One region of the Buttiauxella cochleicola genome, then DNA from elsewhere that is predicted to be linked to it. Evidence: riboswitches for the same ligand, from Rfam matches in the RefSeq annotation. Region 1 holds a riboswitch; each other region holds the start of a gene.
What was found. Region 1 has a riboswitch for thiamine pyrophosphate ahead of thiM (hydroxyethylthiazole kinase). Riboswitches for the same ligand answer to the same signal wherever they lie in the genome.
Positions count from the first base shown of each region.

Region 1 (5,122 bases):
AGCAACGAGCATAAATGATTTACGGTCTATCGATTTTTGCAGAAGATGGCGTATAGCTCCCGAACTGACGGTCTGATCGCCTGGGTGCAAGATATTAAGCGCTTCTGGTTTACCTTGCTTTAGCGATACATAAGCACGGGCATTAAGCTGCCCCACGACATAAGATAGATTATTGATACATTTGCCATACACCATGTATGCCATGCCAAAATTGAGACCCACCTCCATTTCAGCCCAGGAAAAACGAAAAGTTGACATTGCCTTATAGTAAGGGCGGATAATATCGTCATCTACCTTGTTAAGGCGCAAGATAAGCCCATATCCAGGGCTGTAAAACATTTTTTCATTATCCATAAGTAATGGGCTTAAATAAGAAAAAACAGCTTTAACGAATTCGAAGCGAAACGTTATTCCATGAGATTGTGTTAGCGTATTTAATTCAGGGCATTGAATAATACATAACCCAGAGTGTGGGTAACGAATGATATCGTTTTTTAATGCAAGGAGATTAGGTAACCCAGTGTGTGGCTCTGATAAAGAAAGTCGCTTGAGACTTCTAATGTACTTTAGAATGCGTGTAGCCAATACACCAACGATAACAATTGTTAGTGAAAAGGTAAAAATCATCGAACAAGAAAGAGCCAGGTGGCTGACATAATGGTTAAATGTAAACTCATTATTTATTGATATGTAATTATCAATATAGTCGCTCAATAAAATGAGCATGACTACCCACAGGGGAGAGATTAGTGCATGGCCCAGGCAAATTGCACCCCAGAGCATAACTGGCAATAGCCAGACTATAGTGTAATCTGTAAATATTAAGGTGTCGCCGTGCAAATAAATCAGGCAATACATAATTCCAATCACCAATATTACCCAGATTAATTGGTAGATTGCACGCGGCCCTGATGTAATTAATGTTTTTAACTGGTTCAAATAACTAAAAAACCAGACTGGTTTGTAGCACGCCCGTAAAATGAGATAGCAGAAAGGAGTTCCTGTAATACAGGATGTTAACATCCATTGCACATTAATCAGCGTGGGAGTGTTTAAAACATTAATATCGGATATAAAATGAAACTTTAGTAATAACCACTGTTGAACCAATGTGAAAATAATGGTGTTAAAACATATCAACCAAATTATGCGCTGAGCGCTGAGACTACTACGTCCGAAACTGACCGCCCCACGTTTACCGGTGGCAAGAAAATAGACTTTTGTGCTAACTAAAGCCGCTACGAGTTGAGATGTTGTATCCAGGAACTGGGATAAAGGTTGTGTGTGAAAGCTATATAGCGCAAACAGAGAGAGGGCAGGAATGGCTTTTTTATTATACAAAATGAGTAGCGCGGAAATCACTGGCAACGTGAGATCGTAGAGTCTGATAGTTGTACCAGAAATCTCAATGCTGTTACTCAGTTTGTCTGCAAATGAATACAAGAGAATAAATGAAAGGCAGAGCACGATGTATTTTTTTAAGTTTTCAGGGCGTGCGAAATGCATCAATGGAGAATTTTGCCATTGATTGAACGCTGTACTTTTTCTGATCCTTGAGTTTCTTTTAGCTAACTCAGTTTCCATGACCACAGGTGTGTCCATTTTTACAAAAAAACTTCTAAGCCCCATGGTTCTTACTCACAATGGTTTACTTTTCGATTATAAACAGTCTAATGATAGCCATGATGTTTTTAATCTTATCCGTGATTCATTCAACAAACACTAAACCAATAAGTTGCTATTAATTTTCATATGGATTTAAGTGACTAGTCAAACGAAATGTATGATTAGCCAAAAACAAATGTTATTAACATGCTGTGAATGTTGTTTTATGATGCTCATATGTTTTTTTAAGGTTTAAAAATGAGGTGATATAATTTCATTGAGTAATAGTGTGAAGCATAAGTAAGGGAATTGAAAGCATATCCAGAAATGGACATTTTTAGCAGCAAAGTTAGGGTCTTAATGCATTCCTCAAGTCACCTGATGTCGCTGGCAACTAATTATTTATCTCCCCGTTCTTGAGCAATCATCAAATTGTGTTAATGCTTTATCCATTTCTTTTGAATAAGGAGTTTGTAAGTTTAACTTTAAATAAGGAATTGGTTGGTTAAACCAGATATCATGAATCTTACCAAAATCAGGTGATTTTCTAATTTTACAAAGACTCTGATTTACCAGTGACTTAAATTCTTTGTCATCGTGCGGCAGTAATATGACAAAAAACTGAGGTTTCCCAACCCCTTTATCACTAATGGAAAATAAATCTTTATCGCCCTGAGCCTCAATGATTTCCTTTAATGAAATATCATTGATAAAGGCAGCCGATGTTTTTCCACTGCGCATCAGGTCAAAAGCTTTTTCCATGGTTGGAGTTTTTATTACGACTAAATTCAGGCCCATCTCACGATTGGTCTGGTTAAGTGCAAGAGCATCAACTGATCCCGATGTTACACTAACAGTGTGCCCCGCCAATTGATCAATAGATGATATCTTTTTGTTCTTTAACGTAGCGAATCGTGTATATGAATAAGTATAGGGGCTTGAATAGTCTGCAATCGATTTCCATTCATTAACGTTAGCATTCACTGAACAGATCATATCTACTTTTTTCGCACGCAATAATTCATCTCTTTCAGGCAGATATTTATTCTCAATGTAATTAATTTTTAAGTCAGGTATGTTCAGATGTTTGCTGATATCGCTAACGATAACATTACATAAATCGATAACATAACCGACGACTTTGCCATCTGAAGTTGCATAAGAGAAAGGTGGTGCATCACGATAGGCGATGTTTATTTGATGCGTTTTTTTGATGTTATCGATCGTTTGTGATAGTTCGGCTTGAGCCACAGAAACAAACAAACCAGGAACAAGAAAACCACATGTAATTAACCGGTTGAATATTTTTGCAATATTGTTTTTGTTATGAGCTACTTTGTTTTCTATATTCATATAGGATGTTAATTTTATGTGATTTTATAAGAAAAGATCGACGGTAGATATTTGCTGTCAGTTATACACATAAAGCACACCATTGCCAATTTCATTATATCTAACAAGACGGATTTGGCGATTGAGGTAGTATGTTTTAAATACATTGCGATCATTTAATGGTCAAGTTATTTCAATGTATTAACGGAATTTTATGAAATTAAAAAATCCGTGCAAATAATTCAGACTAGTTGGTCAAAAATAATAAATGTTGAATTCGTAAACTCTAATCAATTAATTTTTTAGATTTATGTTAATAGATTTTGAGACGGTATTTTTATTAATAGTCAAATCCGGATAAAGATGATGCTGGAGAAAGTTGATCATCATTTCACAGGATGCACTTAGATTAAGAACTTGTTTGTCGAACACCCTGCTGGCATTATCCTGTGCTGGGATTAACGTCCCGTTAATCGCAAGTAGTTGATTTTGATTTAAATGACTCGGGGTGCCCTTCCACGTGAAGGCTGAGAAATACCCGTACCACCTGATCTGGATAATGCCAGCGTAGGGAAGTCAGATGCCTGTCAGGTCATCCCTTCTTCACGCCGGGCAGGAGCTTTCAATATGCAGCCTGACCTGCTACCCGGCCACCGTGCCGCGTCGGTTTTACACAATTTACATCAAGCTTCCCCTTTGGTTCACTGCATGACTAACGATGTGGTGCAGAGTTTTACCGCCAACGTTTTGCTCGCTATTGGCGCAGCTCCAGCGATGGTTATTGAGCCAGAAGAAGCCGCACAATTTAGCCCTATAGCCTGCGCTCTACTCATCAATATCGGCACACTTACCTCTGAGCGCAGTACCGCAATGCTTGCAGCCATTCATGCTGCGAACCAATCTTCTACCCCCTGGGTGCTTGACCCCGTCGCGGTCGGTGGCCTGGAGTTTCGTACACAATTTGCACGCTCGATTCTTGAATTAAACCCTGCCGCAATTCGGGGGAATGCGTCGGAAATCATGGCGCTTGCGGGCGAGCACAGTGGTGGGCGAGGCGTGGACAGTACTGTAGATGCTCTTTCAGCTCTACCCGCGGCACTTAAGCTTGCTCAGATTAGCGGTGCAATTGTTGCGGTAACAGGTGAGGAGGATTACGTCACTGATGGGGAGAATGCCTGGAGCATTGCCGGTGGCGGCGCGTTGATGACGCGTGTTGTCGGCACAGGATGTGCACTTTCCGCCGTTGTTGCTGCCTGTTGTTCATTGCCCGGGTCCCGGTTAGACAATGTCGCTTCCGCCTGCCAGTTTATGAAATGTGCTGGCGAGCAGGCCATTGCTGCAAGTCGCGGGCCTGGTAGCTTCATTCCAGCCTTTCTGGACGCGCTTTATGCACTTAATGCGGAGGCTCTGGTATGAAAGGCGTCAAACGCATTAACGCGCTAACTATTGCTGGAACCGACCCGAGTGGTGGGGCGGGTATCCAGGCTGACCTTAAAACGTTCTCGGCATTGGGTGCGTATGGCACCAGCGTTATTACCGCGCTGGTTGCACAAAATACGCGTGGAGTGCAGTCGGTTTATCGTATCGAACCTGAGTTTGTCGCAGCCCAACTTGACTCAGTGCTGAGTGATGTTCGCATCGACACTGTCAAAATCGGCATGCTGGCAGAAACAGATATCGTTGAAGCCGTGGCCGAGAGGTTGGCATTTTACCAAGTCAAAAACGTGGTGCTTGATACGGTGATGCTGGCGAAAAGTGGCGACCCATTGCTTGCTCCTTCGGCGGTAGAAAGTTTACGTCGCAGGTTATTACCGCAGGTGGCATTGATTACCCCGAACTTACCCGAAGCGGCAGCTCTGCTGAATACGGTACATGCTTGCAACGAACGAGAGATGAAAGAGCAGGGGGATGCATTGCTGGGGATGGGATGCAAAGCCGTGCTGATGAAAGGCGGCCATCTTGATGACGCTGAAAGCCCAGACTGGTTGTTTACCCAAAGTGGAACGCAGCGTTTTACTGCACCACGTGTGCAAACGCGTCATACCCATGGTACTGGTTGCACATTATCCGCCGCACTTGCGGCACTTTATCCACGCTATAACGACTGGCCTCAAACTATCACAGCGGCGAAAAAGTGGTTATCCCAGGCATTAGACCAGGCAGATTCGCTTGAAGTTGGGCAAGG
Region 1 is NZ_JAJSOU010000008.1:66,352-71,473, forward strand. Features, by position in the region: gene LVQ79_RS12550 (EAL domain-containing protein) at 1-1,584, opposite strand, end outside; gene LVQ79_RS12555 (transporter substrate-binding domain-containing protein) at 2,008-2,958, opposite strand; TPP riboswitch at 3,432-3,528, shown strand; gene thiM (hydroxyethylthiazole kinase) at 3,565-4,353, shown strand; gene thiD (bifunctional hydroxymethylpyrimidine kinase/phosphomethylpyrimidine kinase) at 4,350-5,122, shown strand, end outside.

Region 2 (5,122 bases), on a different contig from region 1:
AAACAGGCTAAGAGTGGGCGCCTGGAGTGCCCCCGCAATCCCCATCATGAAAGCCACAATCATAAATGCGGCATATACCGGATTGAGGCGACGTCCTCGCGTCAAAAACCAAAGCATGCAGAAATTCCTTTTGTTCGAGCGCTCATTGGGTGTGCAAAACGTAAACTATACCCTAATGACGGGTATAAAAAAGCCAGCAGGAACAATCTGCTGGCCAGGTGAAATTCACCAATTCTCAGTCACACATGTATCAACGAGTTAGTGCTTTCCGGTCTCGGGAACGGTAATTTCCCACTGCATTAAGTCCTCGAGCATCTTCAGACGTTGCGTTGCTGTCAGGCGAGCCAGCCATCCAGCAGAAACATTTTGTGTTGCGGCAAAATACTGATGATAGAACTTAATAACTGGTGACCGTTTCATATACATCTCCACTTCCTCGTTTCAACGTTGATGATTATTGGCGTAATATGAGGAAAGTTAAATTGATGAGTTTCTGACGGGAGTTCCTCTTTTATGTCCAGCAGTCGTCTGCAACAACAGTTCATACGTTTATGGCAAAACTTTGAAGGTAAGCCGCAGGAAACCACGCTCAATGAGCTGGCAGATCTGCTGAATTGCTCCCGTCGCCATATGCGTACGCTGCTTAGTGCAATGCAGGAAACGGGCTGGCTCAGCTGGAAAGCAGAGGTCGGGCGCGGTAAGCGTTCACAGCTGGAATTCCTGTATACCGGCCTTGCACTCCAGCAACAGCGGGCTGAAGATCTTCTTGAGCAAGACAGGATCGATCAACTGGTGCAGATCGTTGGTGATAAAGCCGCTGTACGCCAAATGTTGATTTCGCATCTTGGCCGCAGCTTCCGCCAGGGTCGGCATATCCTGCGCGTTCTCTATTACCGTCCACTGTTAAATCTGTTACCAGGCTCGGCTTTACGTCGTTCAGAAACCCATATTGCCCGCCAAATTTTCAGCGGCTTAATTCGTATAAATGAGGAAAATGGGGAACTGGAAGCAGATATTGCCCATCACTGGCAGCAAATTTCCCCATTACACTGGCGTTTTTATTTGCGCCCCGGCATTCATTTTCACCATGGCCGCGAGCTGGACATGCTGGATGTGGTCACCTCTTTGCAGCGGATTAACGCGCTGCCGCTGTATTCGCACATTACGCAAATCACCTCACCTACCGCGTGGACACTGGATATCACCCTTTCGCAACCGGACAACTGGCTGCCGTGGTTGCTGGGTAGCGTTCATGCCATGATTCTGCCCCGTGAATGGCAAACCCTAAGCAATTTTTCACGCCAGCCAGTCGGTACTGGGCCGTACTCTGTTGTGCGCAATAACACTAACCAGCTGAAGATTCAGGCTTACGATGATTACTTCGGCTATCGCGCATTGATTGACGAGGTAAATTTCTGGGTATTGCCAGAGATCGGTGAAGATGTCAGTTGCGCAGTGCAACTATCGGGCATGCCTGACAGTGAAAAAGCCGTCGAAAGCCGCCTGGAAGAAGGCTGCTATTACATTTTGTTTGATAGACGCTCCAAATCTGGCAGTAATGACGACGTTCGCCGCTGGCTAAGCCATATGTTGGCCCCCATTCATCTGCTTTATAGCGCGGGAGCTCAAAACCAGCAGTACTGGTTCCCGGCGTATGGTTTACTGCCGCGCTGGCACCACGCACGTCCACAACCGGTGTTTGAAAAACCTGCTGGTCTGGAATCTGTAACGCTGACGTTTTACCGCGATCACGTCGAACACCGGGTTATCAGTAAAGTCATGGAGGAACTGCTGGCTCGCGCAGGCGTTAAGCTTGTGGTGCAGGAAGTCAGCTATGAGGAGTGGCACCAGGGCAATGCCGAAAGCGATATCTGGCTTAACAGCGCAAACTTCACTCTGCCTTTAGAATTCTCCCTTTATTCGCATCTGTATGAAGTCCCTCTGATTCAAAAATGCATCGAAAATGACTGGGAAACCGATACCCGGAAATGGCACAACGGCGAGCTTTCTTTGCCTGAATGGTGCCAGAAGCGAGTTGAAAACAATGATATTTTGCCATTAATCCACCATTGGTTGCGCATTGAAGGGCAGCGCAGTATGCGCGGCGTGCGTATGAACACGCTCGGCTGGTTTGACTTTAAATCGGCATGGTTTGCACCACCGGAACCTTAATACTTCCGATTCATTCACAGAATCATTACAATGCACGCGTTCTCAACGGGGTGCTAAGACGAAAGTCTGGCTGAGATAATACCCGTCGAACCTGATCCGGATAACGCCGGCGAAGGGATTTGAGGCTCAATTCTCAAAGTCCTTTGCCACCCCTAATTTAAAGAGGTGCAAAGTGTTCAAAAAATTCCTGCCGTTACTGGCGCTCGTCGCCGCCCCTGTTTTCGCCAAACCCCTGCTGACTGTTTACACCTACGACTCTTTCGCTGCCGACTGGGGCCCAGGCCCTGCGGTAAAAAAAGCCTTTGAAGCAGACTGCAATTGCGAGCTGAAATTCGTCGCACTCGAAGATGGCGTGTCACTGCTTAACCGTCTGCGCATGGAAGGTAAAAACAGCAAAGCCGACGTGGTTCTGGGGCTGGATAACAATCTGCTGGAAGCGGCTGCGCAAACCAAACTGTTCGCGCCGAGCAACGTTGACACTGGTTCACTAAAAATCCCAGGTGGCTGGAATAACAATACGTTTGTGCCGTTCGATTACGGCTATTTCGCTTTTGTGTATGACAAAAACAAACTCAAAAACCCGCCGAAAAGCCTGAAAGAACTGGTCGAAAGTGACCAAAAATGGAAAGTGATTTACCAGGATCCACGCACCAGCACCCCAGGTCTCGGCCTGCTGTTATGGATGCAAAAAGTATATGGCGACAAAACGCCTGAAGCCTGGGCGAAACTGGCCAAAAAAACCGTCACCGTCACCAAAGGCTGGTCTGAGGCTTACGGTCTGTTCCTCAAAGGCGAAGGCGACCTGGTGATGAGCTACACCACCTCGCCGGCATATCACATCATCGAAGAGAAAAAAGATAACTACGCGGCAGCCAATTTCAGCGAAGGACATTACTTGCAGGTGGAAGTTGCGGGTCGCCTGGCTTCAAGCAAGCAGCCAGAGTTGGCAGCGAAATTCATGAAGTTCATTACCACGCCTGAGTTCCAGAACACCATTCCAACCGGCAACTGGATGTACCCGGTCACAGACGTGAAATTGCCAGAAGGCTTTAATGGTCTGGTAAAACCGCAGACCACGCTGGAATTTAGCCCGCAAGACGTCTCTTCCCATCGCGCCAGCTGGATCAGTGAATGGCAACGCTCCGTCAGCCGCTAATTCCCGGTTGGCTGATTCCAGGGCTATGCGCCGCCACTCTCGTGGTAGCCGTAGCCCTGGCGGCTTTTCTGGCGCTGTGGTTTAACGCGCCGCAAACCGATATCCGCGCGTTGGTGCAGGATAGCTATTTGTGGCACGTACTTCGCTTTTCCTTCTGGCAGGCATTTCTTTCAGCCACCCTTTCGGTGTTCCCGGCCATTTTTCTTGCCCGGGCGCTTTACCGACGCCGTTTCCCTGGGCGATTAGCACTGTTACGTCTGTGCGCCATGACGCTGGTTTTGCCAGTGTTGGTGGCAGTGTTCGGTATTCTGACGGTGTATGGCCGTGAAGGCTGGCTGGCCTCACTGTGCGCCTGGCTTGGCATCGAATGGGGGTTCTCACCCTATGGCCTGAAAGGCATTTTGCTGGCCCACATCTTTTTCAACTTGCCGATGGCAACCCGCCTGCTCCTTCAGGCGCTGGAAAATATCCCCAGCGAACAACGACAGGTCGCCGCACAGCTTGGCATGCAGGGTTGGAACTTCTTCCGTTTTGTCGAATGGCCGTGGCTACGCCGTCAGATTCTTCCTGCCGCCGCGTTAATTTTTATGCTCTGCTTCGCCAGTTTTGCCACCGTGCTTTCGCTCGGCGGCGGGCCGCAGGCAACCACCATTGAATTGGCCATCTTCCAGGCACTCAGTTATGACTACGACCCTGCTCGTGCGGCACTGCTCGCAATAGTACAAATGGTTTGCTGTCTTGGCCTGGTGCTGATGAGCCAACGACTCAGTAAAGCCATTCCTGTGGGTATCAGCCAAATGCAGGGCTGGCGTGACCCGCAAGATAACCTGCGCCGGAAACTGTGCGACGGATTGTTAATTTCACTCGCACTGTTGCTGCTGTTGCCTCCGCTGCTGGCGGTCATCATTGATGGCATCAATAGTGGTTTTAACAGCGTGCTTTCCCAGCCGATTCTCTGGCAGGCATTATTCACCTCGTTAAGAATTGCAGTCGGCGCGGGATTGATAAGCGTAATCATCACGGTAATGCTGCTATGGAGTTCACGAGAATTACGCCTGCGCAACCGCGCATTTGCCGGGCAGGCGCTGGAGTTAAGCGGCATGCTAATCCTCGCGATGCCGGGTATCGTGCTGGCGACCGGCTTTTTCCTGCTGCTCAATAACACGGTAGGTTTGCCGCAATCCGCCGATGGCATTGTGATTTTCACCAATGCATTAATGGCGGTTCCCTACGCCCTGAAAGTGCTGGAAAACCCGATGCTGGACGTGGCTGAACGCTACAACAAGCTGTGCCAGTCGCTGAATATCAGCGGCTTAAACCGCCTGCGTTATATCGAGTTGCGCGCCCTGAAGCGCCCACTGGCGCAAGCGCTGGCATTTGCCTGCGTGCTGTCGATTGGTGATTTTGGCGTAGTGGCGCTGTTTGGTAATGAAGATTTCCGCACGCTACCGTTCTATCTCTATCAACAAATTGGTTCATATCGCAGCCAGGATGGTGCCGTTACCGCGCTAATTCTGCTGATACTGTGCTTTGCTTTATTCACATTGATTGAAAAACTTCCGGGACGCGATTCCCAAAATGATTCAGGTTGCAGGAAGGCGGCAAGTGAATGAAGCCTGGGAACATAGAAAACTATGTGACCTGGATGAAAGAAAGCAGCCAACACACCTGCAACTTGAAGGATGAAGGGAATGCTAAAGCTAACTGATATAACCTGGCTCTATCACCATTTACCGATGCGCTTTTCGATGCAAATTAACGCCGGAGAGCGCGTTGCGGTGTTGGGGCCTAGCG
Region 2 is NZ_JAJSOU010000005.1:93,652-98,773, forward strand. Features, by position in the region: gene LVQ79_RS08270 (sugar efflux transporter) at 1-117, opposite strand, end outside; gene sgrT (glucose uptake inhibitor SgrT) at 259-420, opposite strand; gene sgrR (HTH-type transcriptional regulator SgrR) at 514-2,172, shown strand; TPP riboswitch at 2,209-2,308, shown strand; gene thiB (thiamine ABC transporter substrate binding subunit) at 2,345-3,328, shown strand; gene thiP (thiamine/thiamine pyrophosphate ABC transporter permease ThiP) at 3,304-4,941, shown strand; gene thiQ (thiamine ABC transporter ATP-binding protein ThiQ) at 5,020-5,122, shown strand, end outside.
Region 2: another riboswitch for thiamine pyrophosphate. It lies ahead of thiB (thiamine ABC transporter substrate binding subunit); the one in region 1 lies ahead of thiM (hydroxyethylthiazole kinase).

Region 3 (5,122 bases), on a different contig from region 1:
AACCGGGGATATAAGGCATTGAGGTGGCGACACGCGCCACCTGATATTCAACCAGTTCAAGGGAAGGATATTGCAATAATACAATGGCGGCTCGTGTAACCTCACCGCCCTGCTCAAACCCAACGTCAGCCCCGGCGATTAACCTGGGAGGATCCTGCTCAAGACGATCCTCACGGATCACCTGTGAAGCAAGTTCGATTTGTTGTGCGCGCAAGAATGCAAGATCCATCACTGATCCTTACTCGTGATACGGCTTCGACAAACGATGCACTGCTTCAACAAATGCACCCGCGTGTTCTGGCGGAACATCCTGGTGAATGCCATGACCCAGGTTAAACACGTGGCCTTCACCTTTACCGAACCCAGCCAGAATAGTCGCCACTTCTTCTTCAATGCGTGCCGGCTGTGCATACAACATGGATGGGTCCATATTGCCCTGCAACGCCACTTTATGACCGACGCGACGGCGAGCATCGGCGATGTCAGTCGTCCAGTCTAACCCCAGCGCATCACATCCCGTTTCAGCCATTGCTTCCAGCCATTGACCGCCGCCTTTGGTGAACATCGTCACAGGCACTCGGCGGCCTTCATTTTCACGCAGCAGGCCATCGATGATTTTATGCATGTAGTAGAGAGAGAACTGCTGATAATCACGCCCGGTCAGCACGCCGCCCCAGGTATCGAAAATCATCACCGACTGTGCGCCCGCTTTGATTTGCGCATTCAGGTACTGCGTGACGCTTTGCGCCAGCTTATCGAGTAGAAGATGCAGCGCTTGCGGGTCGGCATACATCATCTTTTTGATCACGGTAAACGCTTTGCTGCTGCCGCCTTCGACCATGTAGGTTGCCAGCGTCCATGGGCTGCCGGTGAAACCAATCAGCGGCACTTCGCCTTTTAGTTCACGGCGAATAGTACGCACCGCGTTCATCACATAGCCCAGTTCATCTTCCGGATCGGGAATTGGCAACTTTTCAACATCAGCACGGCTGGTAATTGGCGAGCGGAAACGTGGGCCTTCACCCGCTTCAAAATAGAGGCCAAGCCCCATCGCATCCGGCACGGTGAGGATGTCGGAGAAGAGGATCGCCGCATCAAGCTTGTAGCGACGCAGCGGCTGCAAAGTCACTTCGCAAGCCAGCTCTGCATTTTTGCACAGCGACATAAAATCGCCGGCCTGCGCACGTGTCGCTTTGTATTCTGGCAAGTAACGACCTGCCTGCCTCATCATCCATACTGGCGTGGTATCTACAGGCTGGCGTTGCAGCGCCCGCAGGTAACGATCGTTCTTCAGTTCAGTCATTTTCAATTTCCTTTGGCTGTATCACGCCAGTTTATCATTCATAGTCGGCGCGACACAGGGCGACAGTGTCTTCAATCAGGCGACGAGCCACCGTACCCGGTGGCGGTAATAACGGAAGTTGGTCATAGCGATACCAGCCCGCATCAATTAACTCTTTCGGGTCGATTTTAATGTCACCGCTGTGATATTCCGCCATGAACGCGGTCATCAGCGATTGCGGGAACGGCCAGGGTTGCGAGGTGACATAACGTAAGTTTTTCACGCGAATGCTGCTCTCTTCCATCACCTCACGCGCCACTGCCTGCTCGAGGGTTTCCCCTACTTCGACAAACCCGGCCAGTACGGTATAAACCCCGCCGCGATGGCGTGTGTGCTGAGCAAGCAGGATATGGTCGTCACGACGGATAGCCACGATGATGCACGGTGAAATTTGTGGATAGTAGCGTTCACGACAATGGTTACACAGCATCGCCCATTCGGTTTTGCTGACGTGCATTTCATGGCCACAGTAGCCACAGAACTTATGCGAGCGATAGAACTCCGCCAACTGCACGCCACGACCAGCAAGTTGAAATAACCCTGGATCCTGGTCAATAACCTGGCGCACTGAGCCCATATCCGCACGGCGATGTTGCCGCACTAACCACACCGGCTCATTTTCCCACTCGCCGATAGACATCCCAACCGCACCATCAAGCTGAAAATCTTGTGCCGCTCCGTGAGGTAGCTCACCTTTCGGCAACCACAATTTTTGTTCATGACTGACGATAAACCAGCCCTGATCTAACTTTTGAATTACACGTTCCATAACCTGGTGCACATCCCCGAGTTCGCTGGTATAAACAAATGGTCGTAACAATTTTGGGTACGTTTGCGTTACATCTTTTACTCACGGAATCACGGAGTCAATCATGCTTAACCAGTTAGAAAATCTGACTGAGCGCGTCGGTGGTAGTAATGAGTTAATCGACCAATGGCTACATGCCCGCAAACATTTATTGGTGGCTTATTACAATATGGTTGGGATCAAGCCTAACAAGGAATCCCATACCGCGCTCAATGAAAAGGCTCTGGATAACTTTTGCCATAATTTGGTGGATTATCTTTCTGCCGGTCATTTCAATATTTATGAACGCATTATCAGCGAAATGGAAGGTAGCAGCCCACTTTTAGCCGCAACTCATCTTTATCCGCAGCTTGAAGCCAACACCCAGCACATTATGGATTTTTACGATTCGCATCTCGAAAGTGCTATCGATGATGATAACTATATTGAGTTCCAGAAAGCGTTATCCGGCATCGGTGAAGCGCTGGAATCACGTTTTTCACTGGAAGATAAACTCATTCAGTTAGCTTACGACCACGATATAAATGACAGTGCTAACGATACCGGCAGCCTTGCACGTCCGGCTTGAGTTCTGCGCTGTTAACGAGTAGTTTACATAACGACCCGTAGCAATACGGGTTTATCTTGTCGGAGTGCCGAGTGTTTAATTGAACACCGGCTGAGACCGTTAATTCGGGATCCGCGGAACCTGATCAGGCTAATACCTGCGAAGGGAACAAGAGTAATTCTGCTTTTGGGTTCACCCGTACGCGGGCGCCCCACATTCATTACTCCTCCGTTGTTCTGACAAGCCACTCCTTGATATTTACTGGAATGAGCTATGTCTATTACTGAAAAAAAACCAAACCGCCGCGAACAACGCGCTGCTGCCCAGCATTTTATCAATACGCTGGAAGGTACTGCTTTCCCTAATTCCCAACGCATTTATCTCACTGAATCACGCGATGATATCCGCGTACCGATGCGCGAAATTCAACTCAGCCCAACAGCAACGGGCGGTACGAAAGAAAATCCTCTGTTCACCCCTAACGATGCGATACCGGTGTATGACACTTCAGGTCCGTATGGCGACCCGACAATCAGTATCGACGTTCTGCGCGGGCTTCCACCACTGCGTGAAAGCTGGATTAGCGAGCGTGATGATTGCGAAACACTGACCGATCGTAGCTCTGCATATACCAAAGAGCGTCTGGCTGATGACGATCTGGACGAATTGCGTTTTGAAACACAACTCACGCCTAAGCGCGCTAAAGCTGGGAAAATCGTTACACAACTGCACTATGCACGTCAGGGAATTGTGACGCCGGAAATGGAGTTTATCGCCGTCCGTGAAAACATGGGCCGCGAACGCGTTCGCGATGAAGTGTTACGCCACCAGCATCCAGGCCAGGGTTTTGGTGCGCGCCTGCCGGAAAATATTACCCCTGAGTTTGTACGTGACGAAGTCGCCGCAGGCCGGGCAATTATCCCTGCCAACATCAACCACCCCGAATCGGAACCGATGATTATCGGCCGTAATTTCCTTGTCAAAGTGAATGCCAATATCGGCAACTCAGCGGTCACCTCCTCCATTGAAGAAGAAGTGGAAAAACTGGTCTGGTCAACGCGCTGGGGCGCAGACACCGTGATGGATCTTTCTACCGGCCGCTATATCCACGAAACCCGCGAATGGATTTTGCGTAATAGCCCTGTGCCAATCGGCACCGTGCCAATCTACCAGGCACTAGAAAAAGTAAACGGCATCGCCGAAGACCTGACCTGGGAAATGTTCCGCGACACACTTCTGGAACAGGCAGAGCAAGGTGTGGATTACTTTACTATTCACGCCGGAGTGTTGCTGCGCTATGTGCCGATGACCGCCAAACGCCTGACCGGAATTGTTTCACGCGGAGGATCGATTATGGCGAAATGGTGCCTGTCGCATCATCAGGAAAACTTCCTGTATGAGCACTTCCGCGAAGTCTGCGAGATCTGTGCCGCTTATGACGTTTCACTCTCACTGGGTGACGGCCTGCGCCCTGGCTCCATTCAGGATGCCAACGATGAAGCGCAATTCTCTGAGCTGCATACGCTTGGCGAGTTGACCAAAATTGCCTGGGAATACGATGTACAGGTAATGATTGAAGGCCCAGGACATGTGCCGATGCAGATGATCCGCCGCAACATGACCGAAGAACTAGAGCATTGCCACGAAGCGCCGTTCTACACTCTTGGCCCGTTGACCACTGACATTGCGCCCGGTTACGACCATTTCACATCAGGGATTGGCGCGGCCATGATTGGCTGGTTCGGCTGCGCGATGCTGTGCTACGTCACGCCAAAAGAGCACCTCGGCCTGCCGAATAAAGAAGATGTGAAACAGGGGCTGATTACCTACAAAATTGCGGCGCATGCCGCAGATCTGGCAAAAGGTCACCCTGGAGCGCAAATCCGCGATAACGCCATGTCGAAAGCCCGCTTTGAATTCCGCTGGGAAGACCAGTTTAACCTGGCTCTCGATCCCTTCACCGCTCGCGCCTATCACGATGAAACGCTACCGCAGGAATCCGGCAAAGTCGCGCACTTCTGTTCAATGTGCGGACCAAAATTCTGCTCGATGAAAATATCCCAGGAAGTCCGCGATTTCGCGGCTAAGCAAGCCATAGAAGTAGGCATGGACGATATGTCGCAATCCTTCCGGGCAAAAGGTGGCGAAATTTATCTGCGTCAGGAGGAAGTGTGATGAACACAACTGCATTTCCAGCCGTTCCCCAACGCCTGGGTTTGTATCCGGTGGTGGATAGCGTTGAGTGGATTGCCCGTCTGCTTGAAGCTGGCGTGCGCACCATTCAACTGCGCATCAAGGATAAAAGCGACGAAACAGTGGAAGCCGATATTGCGGCGGCTATCGAACTTGGCAAACGCTATGAAGCGCGTCTGTTTATTAACGATTATTGGCAACTGGCGATAAAGCATCACGCATACGGTATTCA
Region 3 is NZ_JAJSOU010000027.1:5,800-10,921, forward strand. Features, by position in the region: gene nfi (deoxyribonuclease V) at 1-229, opposite strand, end outside; gene hemE (uroporphyrinogen decarboxylase) at 239-1,303, opposite strand; gene nudC (NAD(+) diphosphatase) at 1,338-2,111, opposite strand; gene rsd (sigma D regulator) at 2,215-2,718, shown strand; TPP riboswitch at 2,769-2,882, shown strand; gene thiC (phosphomethylpyrimidine synthase ThiC) at 2,971-4,872, shown strand; gene thiE (thiamine phosphate synthase) at 4,872-5,122, shown strand, end outside.
Region 3: another riboswitch for thiamine pyrophosphate. It lies ahead of thiC (phosphomethylpyrimidine synthase ThiC); the one in region 1 lies ahead of thiM (hydroxyethylthiazole kinase).